Candidatus Puniceispirillum marinum IMCC1322: one gene and its partner. Each later gene encodes a partner of the first gene's protein in a complex. Links are inferred from orthologs where the notes say so. Each region holds a gene or a part of one and is shown on either strand. Other genes may lie near its edges. The genes, in order: mfd and uvrA.

What was found.
Region 2: the proteins of mfd (region 1) and uvrA are in contact, whole or in part, in a crystal structure (PDB 4DFC), measured with the Escherichia coli proteins. The link is inferred for Candidatus Puniceispirillum marinum IMCC1322 from one-to-one orthologs.

Annotation. Positions count from the first base shown.
Region 1 is NC_014010.1:237,363-247,683, forward strand. What follows is about bases 3,005-6,994. They hold mfd (transcription-repair coupling factor), read left to right. Parts: upstream 3,005-3,317; coding sequence 3,318-6,794; downstream 6,795-6,994. Other genes in these bases: SAR116_RS01170 (succinate dehydrogenase assembly factor 2), read left to right, coding at 3,047-3,310; SAR116_RS01180 (DsbA family oxidoreductase), read right to left, coding at 6,810-6,994. Outside these bases: SAR116_RS01160 (DUF502 domain-containing protein), read left to right, coding at 1-637; ATP-dependent DNA helicase RecG, read right to left, coding at 714-2,804; more of SAR116_RS01180, read right to left, coding at 6,995-7,463; SAR116_RS01185 (HugZ family pyridoxamine 5'-phosphate oxidase), read left to right, coding at 7,583-8,089; SAR116_RS01190 (glutathione S-transferase N-terminal domain-containing protein), read left to right, coding at 8,131-8,769; pabB (aminodeoxychorismate synthase component I), read left to right, coding at 8,842-10,083; SAR116_RS01200 (anthranilate synthase component II), read left to right, coding at 10,083-10,321. UniProt on the Escherichia coli protein: Couples transcription and DNA repair by recognizing RNA polymerase (RNAP) stalled at DNA lesions. Mediates ATP-dependent release of RNAP and its truncated transcript from the DNA, and recruitment of nucleotide excision repair machinery to the damaged site.
Region 2 is NC_014010.1:426,427-436,149, forward strand. Bases 2,090-5,481 are described here. They hold uvrA (excinuclease ABC subunit UvrA), read left to right. Parts: upstream 2,090-2,395; coding sequence 2,396-5,281; downstream 5,282-5,481. Other genes in these bases: ssb (single-stranded DNA-binding protein), read right to left, coding at 2,090-2,160; trmFO (methylenetetrahydrofolate--tRNA-(uracil(54)-C(5))-methyltransferase (FADH(2)-oxidizing) TrmFO), read left to right, coding at 5,300-5,481. In the rest of the region: gyrA (DNA gyrase subunit A), read right to left, coding at 1-1,443; more of ssb, read right to left, coding at 1,654-2,089; more of trmFO, read left to right, coding at 5,482-6,661; SAR116_RS02085 (hypothetical protein), read right to left, coding at 6,658-7,350; SAR116_RS02090 (Mth938-like domain-containing protein), read right to left, coding at 7,343-7,726; protein translocase subunit SecF, read right to left, coding at 7,729-8,664; protein translocase subunit SecD, read right to left, coding at 8,716-9,723. UniProt on the Escherichia coli protein: The UvrABC repair system catalyzes the recognition and processing of DNA lesions. UvrA is an ATPase and a DNA-binding protein. A damage recognition complex composed of 2 UvrA and 2 UvrB subunits scans DNA for abnormalities.

The DNA of each region.
Region 1 (10,321 bases):
GTTGATCGGGGTCGCGCTGATCACAGTTATTGGCGCGTTGGCTGCCGGCTTCATGGGGCGCTGGCTAATTAGTTTTGGCGAATCACTGTTGAACCGTATGCCGGTTGTACGATCCATTTACGGGGCAACTAAACAGATACTGGAAACGGTTGTTTCAGCCCAATCAGACGCGTTTCGCGAAGTTGTGCTGGTTGAATATCCACGTAAGGAGTTGTGGGTTATCGGGTTTGTTACGGGCAATACCAAAGGTGAGGTCGATACGTTGATTGATCATGATATGGTCAATGTCTTTATCCCGACAACACCTAACCCAACATCAGGGTTTTTGCTGTTCTGTCCTAAAAAGGAAGTCATATTTCTGGAGATGGAAGTTGAAGAAGCTGTCAAGATGGTGGTGTCTGGAGGCATTGTGACACCGCCTGACCGCAGTGGTGGCAAGCCAATAGCCGAGAAAGCGGCGTCTACAAAAGCCGCACCTAAAAAGGCAAGCATGAAAAAGACTGGCTCTGCGAAAGTGGCGGTTAAAAAAACCACAGCTAAAGCCGTGACCAAGAAAACCACACCCAAGAAAGCCGTGACCAAGAAAGCCGTGACCAAGAAAGCCGCGCCCAAGAAAGCCGCGCCCAAGAACCGTTAAAACGCGACATTATAGCTTGATGATGGCTTATGTTTGATTGCTGCATTTGATTGGGTGGCTGATTGTGGTGCCAACCCTATCCTGCGGCAAGATAGCGAACAGCGCTATCACGTTCAAACAGGCTTAGTAACATATCGCTATAGGTCAAAGCGGTGCCATCAGTGGCCATGCGGCGCGCTTCGGTTCGGGCTAGTGAAAGCAGATCAGCATGAGCGCCAAGATCAGCAAGGATGAATTCGGGGACGCCAGATTGACGTTGCCCCAGAAATTCACCAGGACCGCGTAATTTTAAGTCTTCTTCTGCAATCACAAAGCCGTCTTCGGTATCACGCATGACCGTCAGCCTTGTTTTTGATGTATCGCTGATCGGGGGGGCATAAACCAGAATACAGCTTGATTTATCTGCGCCCCGTCCCACACGACCACGAAGCTGATGGAGTTGGGCAAGGCCAAAGCGTTCGGCATGTTCAATGATCATGATACTGGCTTCAGGCACATCAACGCCAACTTCGACGACGGTTGTCGCCACCAGAAGTTGCGCGCTTCCATCACGAAATGCCTGCATGGCCTCGTCGCGCTCGGGGGCTTTCATTTTTCCATGTGCAAGGGCAACCTTGTGTGCAGGTAAAGCGCGAACAAGGCTGGCAAAACGGTCTTCGGCGGCGGCGATATCGAGTTTGTCGGATTCTTCGACAAGTGGGCAAATCCAGTAGGCGCGTTTTCCGGCATCAAGGGCGCGTCTAATGCCATCAATCACCTGATCAAGACGGTCATTAGGCATTACCCGTGTGTCAATGGCGAGGCGACCAGCTGGTTTTTCATTCAGCCTCGATTGCTCAAGGTCGCCATAGGCTGTCATGGCCAGGCTGCGTGGGATTGGCGTGGCGGTCATAACGAGGACATCGACGCCATTTCCCTTTTGCCCAAGAATAAGACGCTGGCGAACGCCAAAGCGATGCTGTTCATCAACCACGGCGAGCCCAAGATCGGCAAAAGCAACATTCTCGGATAAAAGCGCATGTGTACCGACAACAATATCAATAGTGCCGTCAGCAAGCCCAGATAGCGTGTCTTTGCGGCCTGATCCGGTACGCCCCTGACCCAGTAACAGGCTGGCACTTTTGCCGATGGGCGCAAGCATCTTATTCAGACTTTGATAATGCTGGCGCGCCAACACTTCGGTCGGTACCAGCAAGGCCGCTTGTGCTCCGCTTTCAACGACATGCAGCATTGCCGCCAGCGCAACGAGCGTTTTACCAGAGCCAACATCACCTTGAAGCATGCGTAACATGCGTTTGCCAGATTCCTGATCAGATTTAATTTCCGCAATCGCATTTGTCTGGGCCTTGGTTAAGGCAAAAGGCAGGTTATCCATAAGAGCCCTAGTAAGCGTGCCTGTGCCAGCAAAGATACGACCTGGCACCGTATCGGCAGCTTGTTGGCGCACCATGTTGAGCGCGATTTGATTGGCCAGCAACTCGTCAAATGCCAGCCGCGCGCGGGCGGGGTTGTTTGGCAGTAAATCGGCTTCATTTTGGGGTGCATGAACAGTGCGCATGGCGCTGGCAAAGTCTGGCCAGTTATTTGTGGCCATGATTGAAGGCGGGATCCATTCGGGCAAAGTGGGTATCGTGGCCAATGCCGCGGTGATAGCGCGACGCAGAACCTTTGGTGTCAGGCCAGCGGTGAGTGGGTAAACTGGCTCAATTTCGGGCATGCTAGCCATTTCATCTGGTTTAACCACATAATCGGGATGCGCCATCTGCACACGGTTATTAAAAATTTCGGTGCGGCCACTGATAATGCGGCGCTCGCCAACTGGAAGAAGCCGTTGGATATAATCATCCCGCGCATGAAAAAAAACCAGCTCTATCGATCCTGTGTCATTCTGGCAAAATACACGCCATGGCCGACGGACGCCCCGTGGAGGTTTGTCATGCTTTACGACAATAATGTCAAATGTCGCAATGGCACCATCAATTACAGCATCCAGCGGCGGTTTCTGGCTACGATCAATTATAGCGATAGGCAGATGCCGCAATACATCAATCACATAGCTGCCAACACGCTTTTCCAGAATGGCGGCAAGCTTAGCGCCGACACCCGGCAAGGACGTGGTCGCCGCGAAGAGCTGAAACAGTTCCTGTGGTCGCTTTGGATGCACCATGAATTTCCTTGTTTAACCGAGCTTAACCGGGCTTATCCGGCGCTTTCTTTCTGTCCGGTATTATCAGTCTAACGCATTCTCTGCCTTGTTTCAAAAGATATGCCATCCATATATAGGCATCAATCAACGGCGTATTACCATCTCGAAAAACCATGCAAGGCTTTGCAGTGCTAGTGCGTTTCATGCTATGGCAATTGCGGTGATGAATGAAACTGTCCGAACCTAAGTTAAGTGAGTTTATAATGACATCAGAAAAGCTTTCCAATCGTGCCCGTCGTCTGATTTATCAGGCCAGCTATACCGGTATGAAGGAGACTGATCTGCTGCTGGGGCATTTTGCCAAGGTGCATCTGCCAGATTTGAATGATAATGAACTGGATGATTTCGAAGCCTTGCTCAAGGTTGGGGATCCCATTATTTACGCATGGGTAATGGAAAAAGAACCTGTTCCCATGCACTATAATACACGTGTCTTTCAGCTTATTAAAAAGTTTAAAAAAATATAGCAAGCAAATGAATTTCATCAATAAAATTGAATTAAACAGCTCGTTATGGGGCTGTCCTGATGGTGCGCATATGCTGGCGGTCGCTGCACTTGCCGAAGCCAAGGGGCAGATTCTATTTGTGGCACGTGATGATGCCAGGCTGGCTTTGATGCGGGATGCGCTGGCGCGGCTGGCACCGTCATTAGATATTCTGGTGTTTCCGGCGTGGGACTGTCTTCCCTATGATCGTTTATCACCCCAAGGTGCGCTGGTTGGGCAACGGATTGAGACGTTGGCAAGACTGGCGTCAGAGCCGGCAGCATTAACGGCAAACACCATCGTGCTGACAACTGTAAATGCCTTTCTGCAACGTGTACCACCACAAAGTTATTTTGCGGAAAGTTCGCTTCATATCACTGTTGGGCAGACCATCGAGCCATCAGCTTTGGCGACGTTTCTGGTCAATAATGCGTATCTGCGGACTGACACGGTGCGCGAAACAGGTGAATTTGCTGTGCGAGGGGGCATTGTTGATGTGTTTCCCCCTGGCCATGCTAATCCAGTTAGGCTTGATTTCTTTGGCGATGACATTGAGACAATGCGTAGTTTTGATCCATCGAACCAGCGCAGTATTGGCAAAGCGGATCGTTTGACCTTACATCCTGTCGCTGAATTCAGGTTGAATAGTCAGACTGTGGAACGGTTTCGTACCAGCTATCTGGCAACATTTGGCGCCACTGCCAGTCGTGATGCGTTGTATGAGTCAGTATCGGCAGAACGAATGCATCCCGGAATCGAACATTGGTTGCCGCTTTTCCATACTGAGATGGTGCGCTTGACTGATTATTGCCCAGACTGGCCAATCATTCTGGATCATGAGGCTCAAGCCGCCTGTGTTGTACGGTTTGAGCAGATCGCCGATTTTTATGAGGCGCGCGCTGATAGCGGAGATGATGGAAGCAGCCCCTATCGCCCGCTTGATAGTGAGGCGCTTTATCTTGGTGCAGATGAGCTGGAAGAGCTTTCGGCAAAACAACATGTCTGCAGTCTGCAACGCTTTGCCGCCCCCGATGGTAGCGGATCGCATCAGGATGCAGGCGGCCGACCCGGGCTGACATTTACCACCGCTATGGCGCGTGGGCAGAGTGCGGTAGTCGAAGTTGTCGAAGCCATGCAGGCCGAAATGACCGGTCAGCGTCGCCCAATTGTTATCGCCGCGGCAAGTGAAGGCGCGGCTGTCCGGCTAGACGAATTGATTGGTGAACAGATGGGCCCAGGGCATGTCACGCGAATCGACAGCCTTAATGCAGCAAAGCCAGGCGGCATTTATATCATCATCTGGTCACTTGATGCCGGCTTTCAAAGTGATCAGCTACTGGTTATTGCCGAAGCGGATATATTCGGCCAGCGATTATCGAGGCCACAATCCAAGCGTGGTAAAGGTGATGACTTCCTTCGCGAGGTTAGCGCGCTTGAAACAGGCGATTTGGTGGTACATGCCGAACATGGTATCGGCCGCTATGATGGTCTGGTTACCATCAATAGTGCAGGCGGCGATCATGACTGTTTGCATCTTGTCTATCATGGTGGCGATAAGCTTTATCTACCGGTTGAGAATATTGAATTACTGTCACGTTATGGTAGTGGCGGTAGCGGTAGTGGCGGTAGCGGTAGTGATGCACAGCTAGATAAGCTTGGTGGTGCCGCATGGCAGGCGCGCGTTGCACGTATCAAGGGCCGTGTCAGAATTATGGCCGAACAGCTGATCAAGATTGCTGCCCAGCGGCACACGGCCAAGGCCGAGCCCTTGCTGGCTACTGATGGGCTGTTTGCTGAATTTTGTGACCGCTTCAGCTTTGTCGAGACGGATGACCAATTGAATGCCATTCAAGATGTGATTGATGATCTGGCTTCAGGTAAGGCAAGTGACCGTCTGATCTGCGGTGACGTTGGTTTTGGTAAGACCGAAGTCGCTTTGCGCGCGGCGTTTATTGTGGCGATGGCAGGGTATCAGGTTGCATTGGTAGCCCCCACAACGCTTTTAGCGCGCCAGCATGGCAAGGAATTTACCGAACGCTTTGCCGGTTTCCCGCTTAAGCTGGGGGTTTTGTCACGCATGACATCAACAAGTGATGCCAAGCAGATCAGAGAGGATCTTGCGTCGGGTGATGTGCAAGTCGTTATCGGGACGCATGCTTTGCTGGCTAAATCACTGTCATTCAACAATCTTGGTTTGCTGATTGTTGATGAGGAACAGCATTTTGGCGTTGGTCAGAAAGAACGCCTCAAGGAAATGCGCGGTGATATACATGTGCTGACTTTATCTGCAACGCCTATCCCGCGTACCTTGCAAATGGCGTTATCGGGTGTCCGTGAAATGTCATTAATCGCGACACCACCAGTTGACAGGTTGGCGGTACGAACCTTTGTTGGGCCATGGGATGGTGTCGTACTGCGGGAAGCCATTCTGCGTGAGATGTTCCGTGGCGGTCAGATATTTGTCGTATGTCCGCGAATTGACGATTTACAACGGGTCTATGACCGTGTGCGCAAACTTGTGCCAGATGCCCGCATATTGTCGGCGCATGGGCGGATGCCTGCTGCCGAGCTAGATGATGTGATGACAAAATTCGCCGATGGTGAGGCCGATATACTGCTTTCAACCAATATCATTGAGTCTGGTATCGATATTCCATCGGCAAATACAATGATTATCCATCGGGCTGATATGTTTGGGCTTTCGCAATTGTACCAACTGCGGGGACGTGTCGGGCGTGGGCGACAGCGTGCTTATGCTTATCTGACATCGGATCCAAACCGCATTCTGACGCCACAAGCGCGGCGGCGGCTGGAGGTGATGCAAACACTTGATACATTGGGTGCCGGATTTACCCTAGCATCTTATGATATGGATATCCGTGGTGCGGGCAATCTGCTTGGCGATGAGCAGTCAGGTCATGTGCGTGAAGTTGGTGTGGAGCTTTATCAGGAAATGCTTCGCCAAGCGGTCGATGCCGCAAAAGCAGGTGATGTAAAAGACGATGAAGATACGGTAGTCGAATGGACGCCGCAGATTAACCTTGGGCTGGAAGTACGCATACCCGAAGCCTATGTCCCTGATCTTACCGTGCGTCTGTCACTTTATCGTCGTATTGCCGGGTTGAGTGATATGTCCGAAATTGATGCCATTTTGGCAGAGCTTGTTGATCGGTTTGGGACGATGCCGGACTCAGTACGTAATCTGTTTGCGGTGATCGAGATCAAGCAATTATGCAAATTGTCGAATGTTGAAAAAATCGATGCAGGGCCAAAAGGGCTTTCAATCGGTTTCCGTGACAATCAATTTGCCAATCCAGAGCAGCTTGTTGGCTGGATCGCAGCCCAACAGGGGCGAGTACAGTTACGTGGCGATCATAAATTAATTATCAAACAGACATTGCCGCAAGCGTCTGGACGTGCGCCAGTATGTAAAGGGATTGTGCAAGAGCTCGTTGCGCTTGTATAAATCATGACTATTCGGCTAGCTGGCAGCGGCATCAATCGCCGGTAGCAGATGATCAGCTTCATGGGCACCAGCAACGGCGTATGAACCGCCAAAAACAAAGTAAGGCACACCATCCATATTCAGCCTTCGTGCCATAGCCAGATCATGATCTAGTTGGTGCTCAAAGCTTATATCGTGCCGTGCTTCGATAAGTTCAGCATGTCCAGATTCGGTCGCTATCCTATCGAGAACATCGTTATCACCGATATCCAGCCCTTCGATAAAATAGGCAGAATATAGACGTTCACTGAGGCTTTGACTGTCTGACCCTGCTGCTAAAAGCAATTTATGGGCGTGTCGACTATTGGGTGTTTTGTCGATTGCATCGAAGTTGAAGTTGATACCTGTATCAAGTCCGGCTTCGGCAATACGACCATAGACTGCATGAGCTGAATCACCAAATTTCGCATGAAGATAGGCCTGACGATTCATGCCATCGACAGGCATATTAGGATTGAGCAGAAAACATCTCCAGATATATCGCGGGGTTATATGTGGCCGTCTAGCAAAGGCAGCGTCAAGACGTCGTTTGCCTATAAAGCACCAAGGGCACACAATGTCGGCATATATTTCAACATCGACCTGTATAGTCTTGTCGTACATAGTGGTCATATTGGTCATTTCAGTCATTAATAATGGCCTATAATTGCTTTTGAAAATTCAAGGATACATGGAAATCCAATCTCCAAGATGGTAAAATGCGACGGTCTTTCACGGCAAGTTAAATTCGTAGCGCGAATGAGGCGATAATGGATAAAAATGACTCAAAAGATATTGATCACGTCAGTATTGCTCGTGATATAGATCGTCTTCTAGCGTGTAAAAGCCTGATTGTCACAACGGCTTTAGCAAATGAGATACCTGAAATTGGTACGGCGCCTTTTATAAATCATGATGAATCTTTATACATATATTCTAGTCATTTATCAAAACATACTCGTGTCTTACTTGAAACAAAAAAGGCGCATTTCATGTTATGCCAAGATGAATGTGATACACAGAATATCTGGGCACGGCACCGGCTGAAATTCACTGCGGGCATAAATGAGATTGCCCGTGATGATGCTGACTTTCCCTTGCTGTGTGATAAGTTTGAAAGTGCGTTTGGTCCGACCATGGGCTTGATCCGTGACTTTGCCGATTTTCATATGCTAAGACTGAAACCGGTTTCAGGCGTTCTGGTGCTTGGTTTCGCCAAAGCCTTTGAGGTAAAAGGGCCTGATTTTGAAATTGTGTCGCATTTAAGAAGCGCATGACAGGCAAACTGCATGACCGGAATAGAGCAAAGGATATGAGGATGCCTATTCTCTGGAGTTTTAGACGATGTCCCTATGCGATGCGGGCGCGCCTTGCTATTGATGCTAGCCAGCAACAAGTAGAGCTTCGTGAAATTCTGTTGCGCGATAAGCCTGATAGATTTATTGCGGTATCGCCAAAGGCGACGGTGCCTGTTCTGCAATGTGATGAGGGAAAAATCATTGAAGAAAGCCGTGATATCATGTTCTGGGCATTGAAACGCAATGATCCTGAGGGCTGGCTGGATATCTGGCGGCAGAATCCGGCTTATGTCACCGCGTTTCTTGATCGTCTAGATGGTGCATTTAAGACCAATCTTGACCGCTATAAATATGCAAGCCGCTATGACGCGGATGCGGCACTCAAACATCGTGATGCTGGCGTTGTGTTTATCGCTGAGCTTGATAATATTTTGGCGCAGAAACCCGCATTGTCGGGGGACAGGCTTGGGGTGCTTGATTTTGCATGTCTGCCATTCATTCGGCAGTTTCGTATTGCTGATAGTATGTGGTTTGATAAACAGAACTGGCTAGCTTTACATAAATGGCTGCAAACCTTTTTAACCTCGTCGCGCTTTGAAAGGGTGATGAAAAAATATTCTCCATGGCACGAGGGTGAACAAGGTGTAGATTTTCCATAACAGTGCATCTAATTAGATGCTAAGCGAATTTGATATGCCATTTTATGAATTTCCTGCCAGTTTGAGATTGTGATGATGTCTTCATATTTAAATACATTGCGCGCACCGCTTCCATTTGTCCTTCTTGATGCCAATTATCACGATGATGATATATCCCACCTATTTCGGGATCCGGTCGAGGTTGTTTCGGTCACCGGTGATTGCGATATTACCGCGGCAATGGCACAGCTCGAACAGGGGCTTGATAACGGATTGTTTGCCGCGGGTTTTATTTCCTATGAAGCTGCACATCAATTTGATCCAGCATTAATTACCGCAGGTGCTGGTGATGCGGAGGAGGTGACAATCTGCTTTGGCCTGTTCCGAGAGCATATAGAGTTAACCCGAATTGAGGCTGACAGTTTGATGGCAGCAGCGGCCAAAGGCGGTGAGTTTCATCTATCATTGCCCCATAGTAGCCGCGATATAGAAAGCTATCTGGATGATATAGCTGTATTACAGACGCATATAACGGCTGGTGATACCTATCAGACAAATTATACCTACCGCATGTCGGGTGATATGCATGGTGACCGGCTGGCGCTTTATGAAGAAATGCGCCAACAGCAACCTGTATCCTATGGTGCCTTTGTTCAATTGCCTGATGTGCCGGTATATTTATCGCGCTCGCCAGAGTTGTTTTTCCGGAAAAATGGCAACCGGCTTGTAACACGTCCGATGAAAGGTACGGCACCTCGTGGGGCTAATGATGCCGCAGATCACGATATTGTGCATGCCATGTTGGAAGATGGTAAAACCCAATCGGAAAATACGATTATTGTTGATTTGCTTCGGAATGATTTTGGCCGTGTGGCGGTCACCAATAGCGTTTCTGTTGACGCTTATCTTTCACCTGAGCGCTATAAATCTGTGCATCAACTTACCTCTACAATTAGCTGTGAGGTGCCGGCTGATTTGTCGATAAGCGATCTGTTTGCAGGTGTCTTTCCCTGTGGTTCGGTCACCGGTGCGCCAAAAGTGCGAACCATGCAAATTATCAGTGATTTAGAAAAGGATAAGCGCGGCATCTATACCGGATCGATCGGCTATATTCTACCTAACCGTGATATGTGTTTCAATGTTGCTATACGGACCTTGTCAGTCAGTGTTGATGGGTATGCAGAGGTTGGTGTTGGTGGCGGTATTGTGCATGAATCCGACGGGGACAGCGAATTTGCCGAATGTGCGGCTAAAATGGCCTTCCTTGAGAGGGTGATGATCGCCAGTAAGCCCGAAACACATCTGTCACCTCTTGCCAAGCTACAGGCCAGTTGATGATCTCTATTATCGATAATTACGATTCTTTTACCTATATCATCGCCCAATATTTTGCTGCGACAGGCATGCCCGTTGAAGTGCGTAAGAATGATGTGGCGACAGTTCAAACAGTCATCGACAGTGCGCCGATAGGGGTGGTGTTATCGCCGGGGCCAGGCCGACCAGAGGATTCGGGCAATAGTTTTGATATTCTGGCGGCAATCCGTGGTCGGGTGCCAGTGCTAGGTATTTGTCT
Region 2 (9,723 bases), 190 kb from region 1 along the record:
TGCAAGCTCATCAAGTATCACCTGACTAACGCGCGTATCCGAACCAAGTATATCCAGATAATCGGCAATTTTATCAGCAAGTTCCTGAGTTTCAGCAGCCAGTTTATCGCGTTCCATACCGGTCAAGCGCTGTAATCGCAATTCGAGGATAGCGCGGGCTTGCACCTCAGACAGAGTATAGTGATCATCGACAACCGCATGACCAGGATCATCAATCAGCGCTATAAACGCACCAACCTCATGCGCTGGCCAGGCTGTGGCACAAAGCTCATTACGCGCAGTTTCGGTATCTGGCGCTTTTTTGATAAGCTCTATGATCTCATCAATAGACGCAAGCGCAACCATCAGACCAGCCAGAATATGCGCCCTGTCACGCGATTTGTTGAGCAAAAATGTTGTCCGTTTAATAACAACATCTTTACGAAACTCACAAAAAGCCTCGATAACGTCTTTTAGCCCCATCTGGATTGGCCGACCGGCATTCATGGCCAGCATATTAACGGGAAAGCTCGTTTGCAGTCGTGTATGGCGGTACAGCTTGTTCAGCACCACATCACCCGCAGCATCACGCTTGACCTCAATGACAATGCGCATACCGGTACGATCGGATTCATCGCGAATGTCAGAAATTCCTTCCAGAACCTTATCGCGCACCATTTCACCGATACGTTCTAGTAGCTGTGCTTTGTTAACCTGATAGGGAATTTCATGAACAATGATTGACTCGCGGTCTTTGGCGTTGGTTTGCACCTCGGCACGGGCGCGCATGATGATAGACCCGCGCCCTGTTCGATAAGCCTCGCGGATGCCATGGCGACCCATAATAAGCGCACCAGTCGGGAAATCTGGCCCCGGTACGATCTCGGTCAGTTCTTCGGTGGTTATTTCGGGATTATTTACATAGGCCTCACAAGCGGCAATCACCTCCCCTGGATTGTGGGGGGGGATGTTGGTTGCCATACCAACAGCGATGCCATTAGCGCCATTGACCAGCAGGTTCGGATATTCAGCAGGCAGAACAGTAGGTTCCAGCTGGGTTTCGTCATAATTCTGCGCGAATTCAACGGTATTCTTGTCAATGTCGCGCAACAAGCTCTCAGCCGCGCGGGCAAGCCTTGACTCAGTATAGCGCATAGCTGCCGCAGGGTCGCCATCAACCGAACCAAAATTTCCCTGACCATCGACAAGCGGAAGACGCATTGAAAAGTCCTGCGCCATTCGCACCATTGCTTCATAAATAGAGCTATCACCATGTGGATGGTAATTACCCATGACATCACCGACAATACGGGCTGATTTGCGAGGGGGCTTTGTCCAGTCATAATTGCCTTCCATCATCGCGTATAGAATACGTCTATGGACTGGCTTCAACCCATCACGAACGTCAGGCAATGCACGTGAAACGATAACGCTCATCGCATAATCAAGATAGGATTTCCGCATTTCATCAGAGATGGAAATGGTTGGACTTTTTGGGCTAGTGGTCTCGGTCACATGTGTCTCGCTTATGGCGCACAAAAAGCGTGCTTATATAACTATATATATAGCATGAAACAAAACTGTAACACCATATATTGTTGCGCAAAGCAAAAAAAAGCGATGCTGATGTAAAGCCAAAAGCATCGCATTATAAATGTAATTTAACTTACTGATTTAAAATGGAATATCGTCATCAAGATCATTGCTGTCACGCATTGGAGGGGGGCTTGTAGACGTGCCCGTGCCGCCGCCATAACTGTCATCAGTTCCTGAACTTGATCCCGCACCGCTATCACCGCCGCCATAGCTACCGCCACCGCCGCCATCACCACGCCCACCAAGCAAGGTCAGCTCGCCACGATAACGTTGTAAAACGACTTCAGTTGTATATTTCTCGACACCTTGATTGTCTGTCCATTTGCGCGTTTGTAATTGCCCTTCAATATAGCATGTAGAGCCTTTGCGCAGATACTGTTCGGCAATTCGGCCCAAATTTTCATTAAAGATGACCACGCGATGCCATTCGGTACGTTCACGTTGTTCACCAGTGTTGCGGTCTTTCCAGCGTTCAGACGTTGCCAATGATAATTGTACGATCTTGGCACCATCCTGTGTAGAGCGCACTTCCGGGTCACGTCCCAAATTGCCGACCAAAGTCACTTTGTTTACACTGCCAGCCATGATCGATTTTCTCCTTAATTTGTTTTACGTTCGCAGATTACGCATCCCACCCCCCTGCTGACAAGATAATTCGGGTTATTTATTTTTTACATAAAAGACTTTTCCACATCAAAAGCACTAGCAAAATCTATCAGGAAATGGCTATATTCGCGCCATGCCAAATGATACAAAAAATACGTCGCTATCGCAGCGGGTCAAAGATATTTCTTCTCTTGATAAAACCTATGAACCACGGATGATTTCTGTTCGTGGTGCACGGGAGCATAACCTAGCAAATGTAGATATTGATTTGCCCAGAGACAGACTGGTTGTGCTAACAGGATTATCAGGATCCGGTAAATCTTCGTTAGCATTTGATACAATATACGCCGAGGGACAGCGTCGTTATGTCGAATCGCTGTCCGCTTATGCGCGCCAGTTTCTTGAGATGATGCAGAAGCCTGATGTTGATTTGATTGAGGGTCTGTCACCTGCCATTTCCATTGAACAGAAAACCACGTCGCGCAATCCGCGTTCGACCGTTGGTACAGTCACGGAAATATATGATTATATGCGGTTGTTATGGGCACGTGTCGGTATTCCCTATTCACCGGCTACCGGTTTGCCTATTCGAAGCCAGACTGTCAGCCAGATGGTTGATATCCTGCTGGCGATGGAGCAAGGCACCAGATTATACTTGCTGGCTCCGATCGTTCGTGGCCGCAAGGGTGAATATCGTAAAGAACTTGGGGAACTTAATCGTAAAGGCTTTAGCCGTGTCCGCATTGATGGGGCGCTGTATGATATCGATGACACGCCTGAGTTGGATAAAAAACGCAAGCATGACATTGAAGTTGTTGTTGACCGGGTCATCATCAAGGGTGATTTGGATGAACTGGCCACGCGTCTGGCTGACTCGTTAGAAACAGCACTGGCGCTTGCTGACGGTCTTGCCTATGCCGATACGGCCGAAAGCCTTGATAATACATCAGATGAACAGGATGACGATATAGCTGGTCGTCATGCGGGGCGGACAGTATTTTCAGCACGCTTTGCCTGCCCTGAGTCAGGCTTCAGCATTGATGAAATCGAACCGCGGCTATTTTCGTTTAACAATCCCTTTGGAGCATGCCCTGCCTGTGACGGATTGGGTGTCAGCAGTCATTTTGATGAACAACTTGTTGTTCCAGACCAGCAAACAACGCTTCGTGGTGGCGCGTTGGCGCCTTGGGCATCCAGCACCGCAAGATATTATATGCAGACGCTAGAATCGCTTGCCAAACAGTTTAATTTTTCTCTTGATGTGCCGTTCTATGATTTGGATGACGATACCAAATCAATCATCCTGCATGGTTCAGGCAAGATGCCTGTGACGATGGAATTTGATGACGGTATGCGGTCTTATCGGACAACCAAGCCATTTGAAGGTATTATGCCGAATTTGGCTCGTCGATATCGCGAAACTGACTCGTCATGGGTGCGTGAAGAACTGGAGAAATTCAGAGCCAATCATGCTTGTGATTCATGTGCTGGTAAACGATTGAAAGCCGAATCGCTGGCTGTGAAAATCGATAAATATGATATTTCAGATATTGCCCGTCTGTCGATTGGAGATGCGCGGGACTGGTTCTCTGATTTGGGCTCAAGGCTTGAAGGTCAGCAATCTGAAATTGCAGCGCGCATTCTAAAGGAAATCAACGAACGCCTCGGCTTTCTGGTCAATGTCGGCTTGAACTATCTGTCAATGGCGCGTAATTCAGGCACATTGTCTGGCGGCGAATCACAGCGTATTCGGTTGGCATCACAAATTGGATCTGGCCTGACGGGTGTTCTCTATGTTCTGGATGAGCCTTCGATTGGTCTGCATCAGCGTGATAATGACCGGCTACTGTCAACCTTGATACGCTTGCGCGACCTTGGCAATACGGTGCTGGTCGTTGAACATGATGAAGATGCGATCCGGTTGGCAGATTATGTCGTCGATATGGGGCCTGGTGCGGGTGTGCATGGTGGTTTTGTCGTTGCCGAAGGAACCCCCGAAGATGTAATGACAAATGAGGCGTCATTAACTGGTCAGTATCTCTCGGGTGTGCGTGAGATAGCGATACCCGAAAAACGGCGAAAAGGTACAAAAGGCCGTGTCATTCGTGTCGAAGGCGCAAATGGTAATAACCTGCAGGATGTGAGTGTTGGGTTTCCGCTTGGGGTGTTGACCTGTGTAACGGGTGTATCTGGTGGTGGCAAATCAACATTGGTTCTGGAAACGCTATGGAAATCACTTGCACGGCGCTTGCACAAAGCCCGTGAAATGCCTGCCCCACATAAAACAATCATAGGTGCCGACTATCTGGATAAGGTTGTTGATATTGATCAGTCCCCTATTGGCCGAACTCCACGTTCGAATCCGGCAACATATACTGGTGCCTTTACACCAATCCGTGAATGGTTCGCAGGATTGCCAGAAGCTAAAGCGCGTGGTTATGCGCCTGGGCGCTTTTCTTTTAACGTTAAAGGTGGCCGTTGTGAGGCTTGTCAGGGCGATGGACTTATCAAGATTGAAATGCATTTTCTGCCTGATGTTTATGTCACTTGTGATAGCTGCAAAGGCCGAAGATATAATCGTGAAACATTAGAAATTACATGGCGTAGCAAGTCGATAGCTGATGTTCTTGATATGACAGTTGAAGAAGGTGTTGAGTATTTTAAAGCTGTGCCGGCCATCCGGGAAAAGCTTGAAACGATGCTACGTGTGGGGTTGGGCTACGTCCGGATCGGACAGCAAGCTACCACCTTGTCCGGCGGCGAAGCCCAGCGTGTAAAGCTTTCAAAAGAATTGTCGCGGCGTGCCACAGGACGCACGATCTATATTCTTGATGAACCTACAACGGGACTTCATTTCCATGACATTGCCAAATTACTGGACGTCTTGCAGGAACTTGTTGATCAGGGCAATACCGTGATTGTTATCGAACATAATATGGATGTTATCAAGACTGCCGACTGGGTGATCGATCTTGGTCCTGAAGGCGGAGATGGCGGCGGTCTTGTTGTTGCCGAAGGTACACCAGAAGATGTTGCAAAAGTTGCTGGATCGCATACCGGGCATTATCTAAGCCGTATTTTTGACCCGTCAAAGACTTAAATTTCAAGGATGTGATCTATGCAAGATAATGATGGAGTCATTCACGTAATTGGGGGTGGGCTTGCTGGAAGCGAGGCAGCCTTTCAAATTGCTAGGCAGAATATTCCGGTAGTTTTGCATGAAATGCGCCCAAAACGCATGACTGATGCACATCATACACACGGTTTAGCCGAGTTGGTTTGCTCTAACTCTTTTCGCTCGGATGACGCAACGGCAAACGCTGTTGGGGTTCTGCATGAAGAAATGCGGATCTTGAATTCGGTTATATTGCGTGAGGCTGACAAGCATAAAGTACCGGCTGGTGGTGCCTTGGCAGTTGATCGTGATGGTTTTTCTCAAGCTGTTGAAGCGGCATTAACCGCTGACCCCCTAATCACAATTGAACGTGAAGAAGTGAATGACATACCTGATAGCTGGAAACAGGTTATTATTGCTACAGGTCCCCTCACCTCACCAGCTCTGGCCGAGATGATTCGCAAGTGGGGCGGCGAAGAAGACCTTGCCTTTTTTGATGCGATTGCGCCAATAGCGCATTTTGATAGTGTCAATATGGATGTGGCTTGGTTCCAGTCGCGATATGACAAATCTACCGATGGCGGTGATGGCAAAGATTATATCAACTGCCCGATGACAAAATCGCAGTATGAAGATTTTATCGATGCGCTGATTGATGGCGAAAAAATGTCATTTAAGGAATGGGAAGAAAATACCCCGTATTTTGAGGGATGTATGCCCATTGAAGTGATGGCATCACGTGGTCGTGAAACGCTTCGTTTTGGCCCTATGAAGCCCGTTGGGCTGACCAATGCACATGATGGATCACGACCCTATGCGGTGATACAGCTTCGTCAGGATAATGCTCTTGGTACGCTGTATAATATGGTTGGCTTTCAAACGAAATTGAAACATGCAGAACAGGTGCGCATTTTCCAAACCATTCCGGGTCTTGAAGATGCGCAATTTGCCCGTCTAGGTGGCTTGCACCGGAACACCTTCATCAATTCACCGCGCTTGCTTGATCCACAACTTCGGATGAAATCGATGCCGCGTATCCGTTTTGCGGGTCAGATCACAGGCGTTGAGGGTTATGTTGAGTCAGCCGCTATTGGCTTGATGGCTGGGCAGATGGCCGCGCTAGAATTGAAAGGTCAGGATTGGACAGCGCCACCGCTGGATACGGCACATGGCGCATTGCTGTCGCATATCACTGGCGGTGCGATGGCAGATAGTTTTCAACCGATGAATGTCAATTTTGGTCTGTTTCCGGAAATTGAAACGCCAGCTGGAACAAAAAGGCTAAAAGGGCGTGATCGCAAGGCCGCCTATGCTGGGCGTGCGCTTGATTCTATTCGCGCATGGAAAGATGTGACGGCCAGCTAGTCGGCAATCTTGAAGCCAAATAACCGCCACCGAAGCAGTCGCCAGACCAGCAAATGATCATGATCCATAGCATCATGCCCATACATATGCTTATGATACCCTATGATGGCGGCAAAATAGAGCCACCATTGACGACTTTCCTGCACCTGTTTTCGCAAGTTACCAAAAAACGCATTGTCCAGTGATGGTATTGTCGCTGGATCTGTTGTTGGCGTAGCGTGCAAGACAGGGGCAATTTTTTGCGCACTATCGCCAGTATCATGGCCACCCAGATAATGACCAACCAATTGCCAGCATATACTCCAGGCCTGTGTTGTCGAGGCCGTCTCGTCCATTGTACAAGCCTGCCATGCTTCAATTAATTTCAGAATATCATCACGTTCAATATCATCATTCTGTATATGTTTTTGCAAACGAACTACCAGAGGCGCAATATTGCCTTTATAGCTACTGGGAGCTACGGCCAATGTGTCGTACCACCATTGAACACGAATGGCAGCCAGCATTGGCTCCTTGGGAATGCGAAGGGCATTTTGTAGCTCACCAGATAAGCAAATTAAATTAGCGGCAAGAGAGCGACGCTGGGTGTTCTCAAATCCGAACACCAACGCCATTGCTGGATCCTGTATTTTAAGCGCCATTATCGCGTCTTTATGGAACTTATTGTCTATAAATGGCGTATCATTCATCAACAGCGATCAAACCTGCGGCGGCATCCCGCCCTTCACTCATCAACACATTCCATGTCCGGCAGGCAGCCGCAGTTGACATGACTTCAAGGTTGATATTGTTCGGTTTTAACTGGGCGGCAAGTTCAGGGTAAAGCTGCATGGGTGCTGGCCCAACCCCCAAAATGAATAAAGGTGGTGGTATATCGCCAAGCAAGGGGCCTAAATCGTCAAATGTCAAATTTTCCAAATTGGAAAGTGACCATGCCATTGTCATGCGTGGCAGAACTATTACATTTCCGGCGTATCTTGAACCGCTTATGCGAAATCCGTTATCACCATAGCCATGAATAAGCTGTAAGTCGCCTTTTTCAGAAAAGGTGCTTATATCGACCATGCCTAACGCTCATACTCCGGCACCTCAATGCCATTTTCATCATCATCAACACGCTTCAGATCAAAGCGTGACAGCATACCAACGGCAATAAACACTGACGAATAGGTGCCAATGATAACACCCCATATCATAGCCAGCGCAAAGTCTCGTAAAACAGCGCCACCAAAAATCACAATCGCGGTCAATGCAAGCAATGTTGTGACCGACGTCATAACAGTCCGTGACAAGGTCTCATTTAGTGACCGGTTCAAGATATCACGCTGTTCATAGGATTTGTAGCGCCGTAGATTTTCGCGGACGCGGTCAAATACAACAACCGTGTCATTGATCGAATATCCGGCAATTGTCAAAATCGCCGCCACTGTTGCTAGATTAAATTCAAAAGATGTTAATGAAAACAGGCCAATCGTTGACAATACGTCATGTGCCAGTGCCACAATCGCCGCGATGGAAAACTGCCATTCAAAGCGGAACCAGATATAAACAAGAATGGCCATCAGCGCGCACATGACAGCCAGAATACCTTTTTCTGCCAACTCGGCACCAACCGTCGGGCCAACAAATTCTGTGCGGCGGATATCGTAATCGCTACCAAGCATGTCAGTTACTGCTTTAATGGCAGCAATTTGGGCTTTTTCGTCACCTTCTTGACGCTGAATACGGATCAGAACATCCGTCTCAGTGCCAAAACCTTGCAAGCTGACATCGCCCAAATTCAAAGTGCCAAGGTCATTACGGACTTTGGATATGTCCGCAGGGCCGGTCATATTGCGTGCTTCCAGCAAGATACCACCTTTGAAATCAATGCCCAGATTAAGACCAACCGTTGCAAACATCCCAATTGATGCCAGAACTAGAAATGTTGACAAAACCATGGTGATTTTTTGCAATTTCAGAAAATCAAAATTGGTATCGCTTGGTACTAGTTTTAAACGCATTTTATATTTCCCTGATAGTCTTTATGGGGGGCATAACAACTGGATATAACGTTAAAGCACCAGTTCGTTTGGTTTCTTACGCTCAAGCCACAGCACAATGAACAGGCGCGTGACCATTACGGCGGTGAACATGGATGTGGCAATGCCAATACCAAGCGTTACAGCAAACCCCTTAATGGGCCCTGAACCAAAAATATACAGGAACGAGGCAGCAAATAATGTGGTCAGATTCGAATCAACAATCGTCGAGATGGCACGCTGATAGCCCCCATCAATGGCGGCCATTACTGACCGACCACGTTTTAATTCTTCCCGTATTCGTTCAAATATCAACACATTGGCGTCCACTGCCATACCCATGGTCAGAACAATACCAGCAATGCCGGGCAAGGTCAGCGTAGCCTGCAAGGCAGACAAAGCGGCAACAATCAAAATGACATTCACCAGTAACGCCATGTCAGCAAGGATGCCAAATGTGCCGTAGCTAAGGAACATATAGACTATAACAAGGCATAGCCCAACGATAGCGGCTATTTTACCAGCCTCAATAGAGTCCGCACCAAGGCCTGGGCCGATTGAGCGTTCTTCCATCACAATCAAAGGCGCTGGCAAGGCACCTGCCCGCAGAACAAGCGATAATTCGTTGGTTTCTGCAACTGTGAAATTACCAGTAATCTGGCCACTGCCAAAAATCTGGCTTTGTATCGTTGGCGCGGATACGACCTTACCATCCAAAACAATGGCAAAAGGCCGACCGATATTGGCACCTGTTACACGGCCAAAACGTTTGGCGCCCGCGGAATCAAGCTGAAAACTGACAGCTGGCTGATTATTCTGATCAAAGCTGGCTGTTGCATTTTCCAGCATTTCACCACTGACCATCACACGTTTTTCGATCACAAAATTGCGACCATCTTCGCTATCACTTGGCAATAAAATACTGCCAGGTGGTACACGACCGCGCTCAACCGCTTCTTGTGGTGTAATCCGCATATCGACAAGCTGGAAGGTCAGCTTGGCAGTACGGCCTAGCAAGCGTTTTACCGCTTCAGGGTCGTC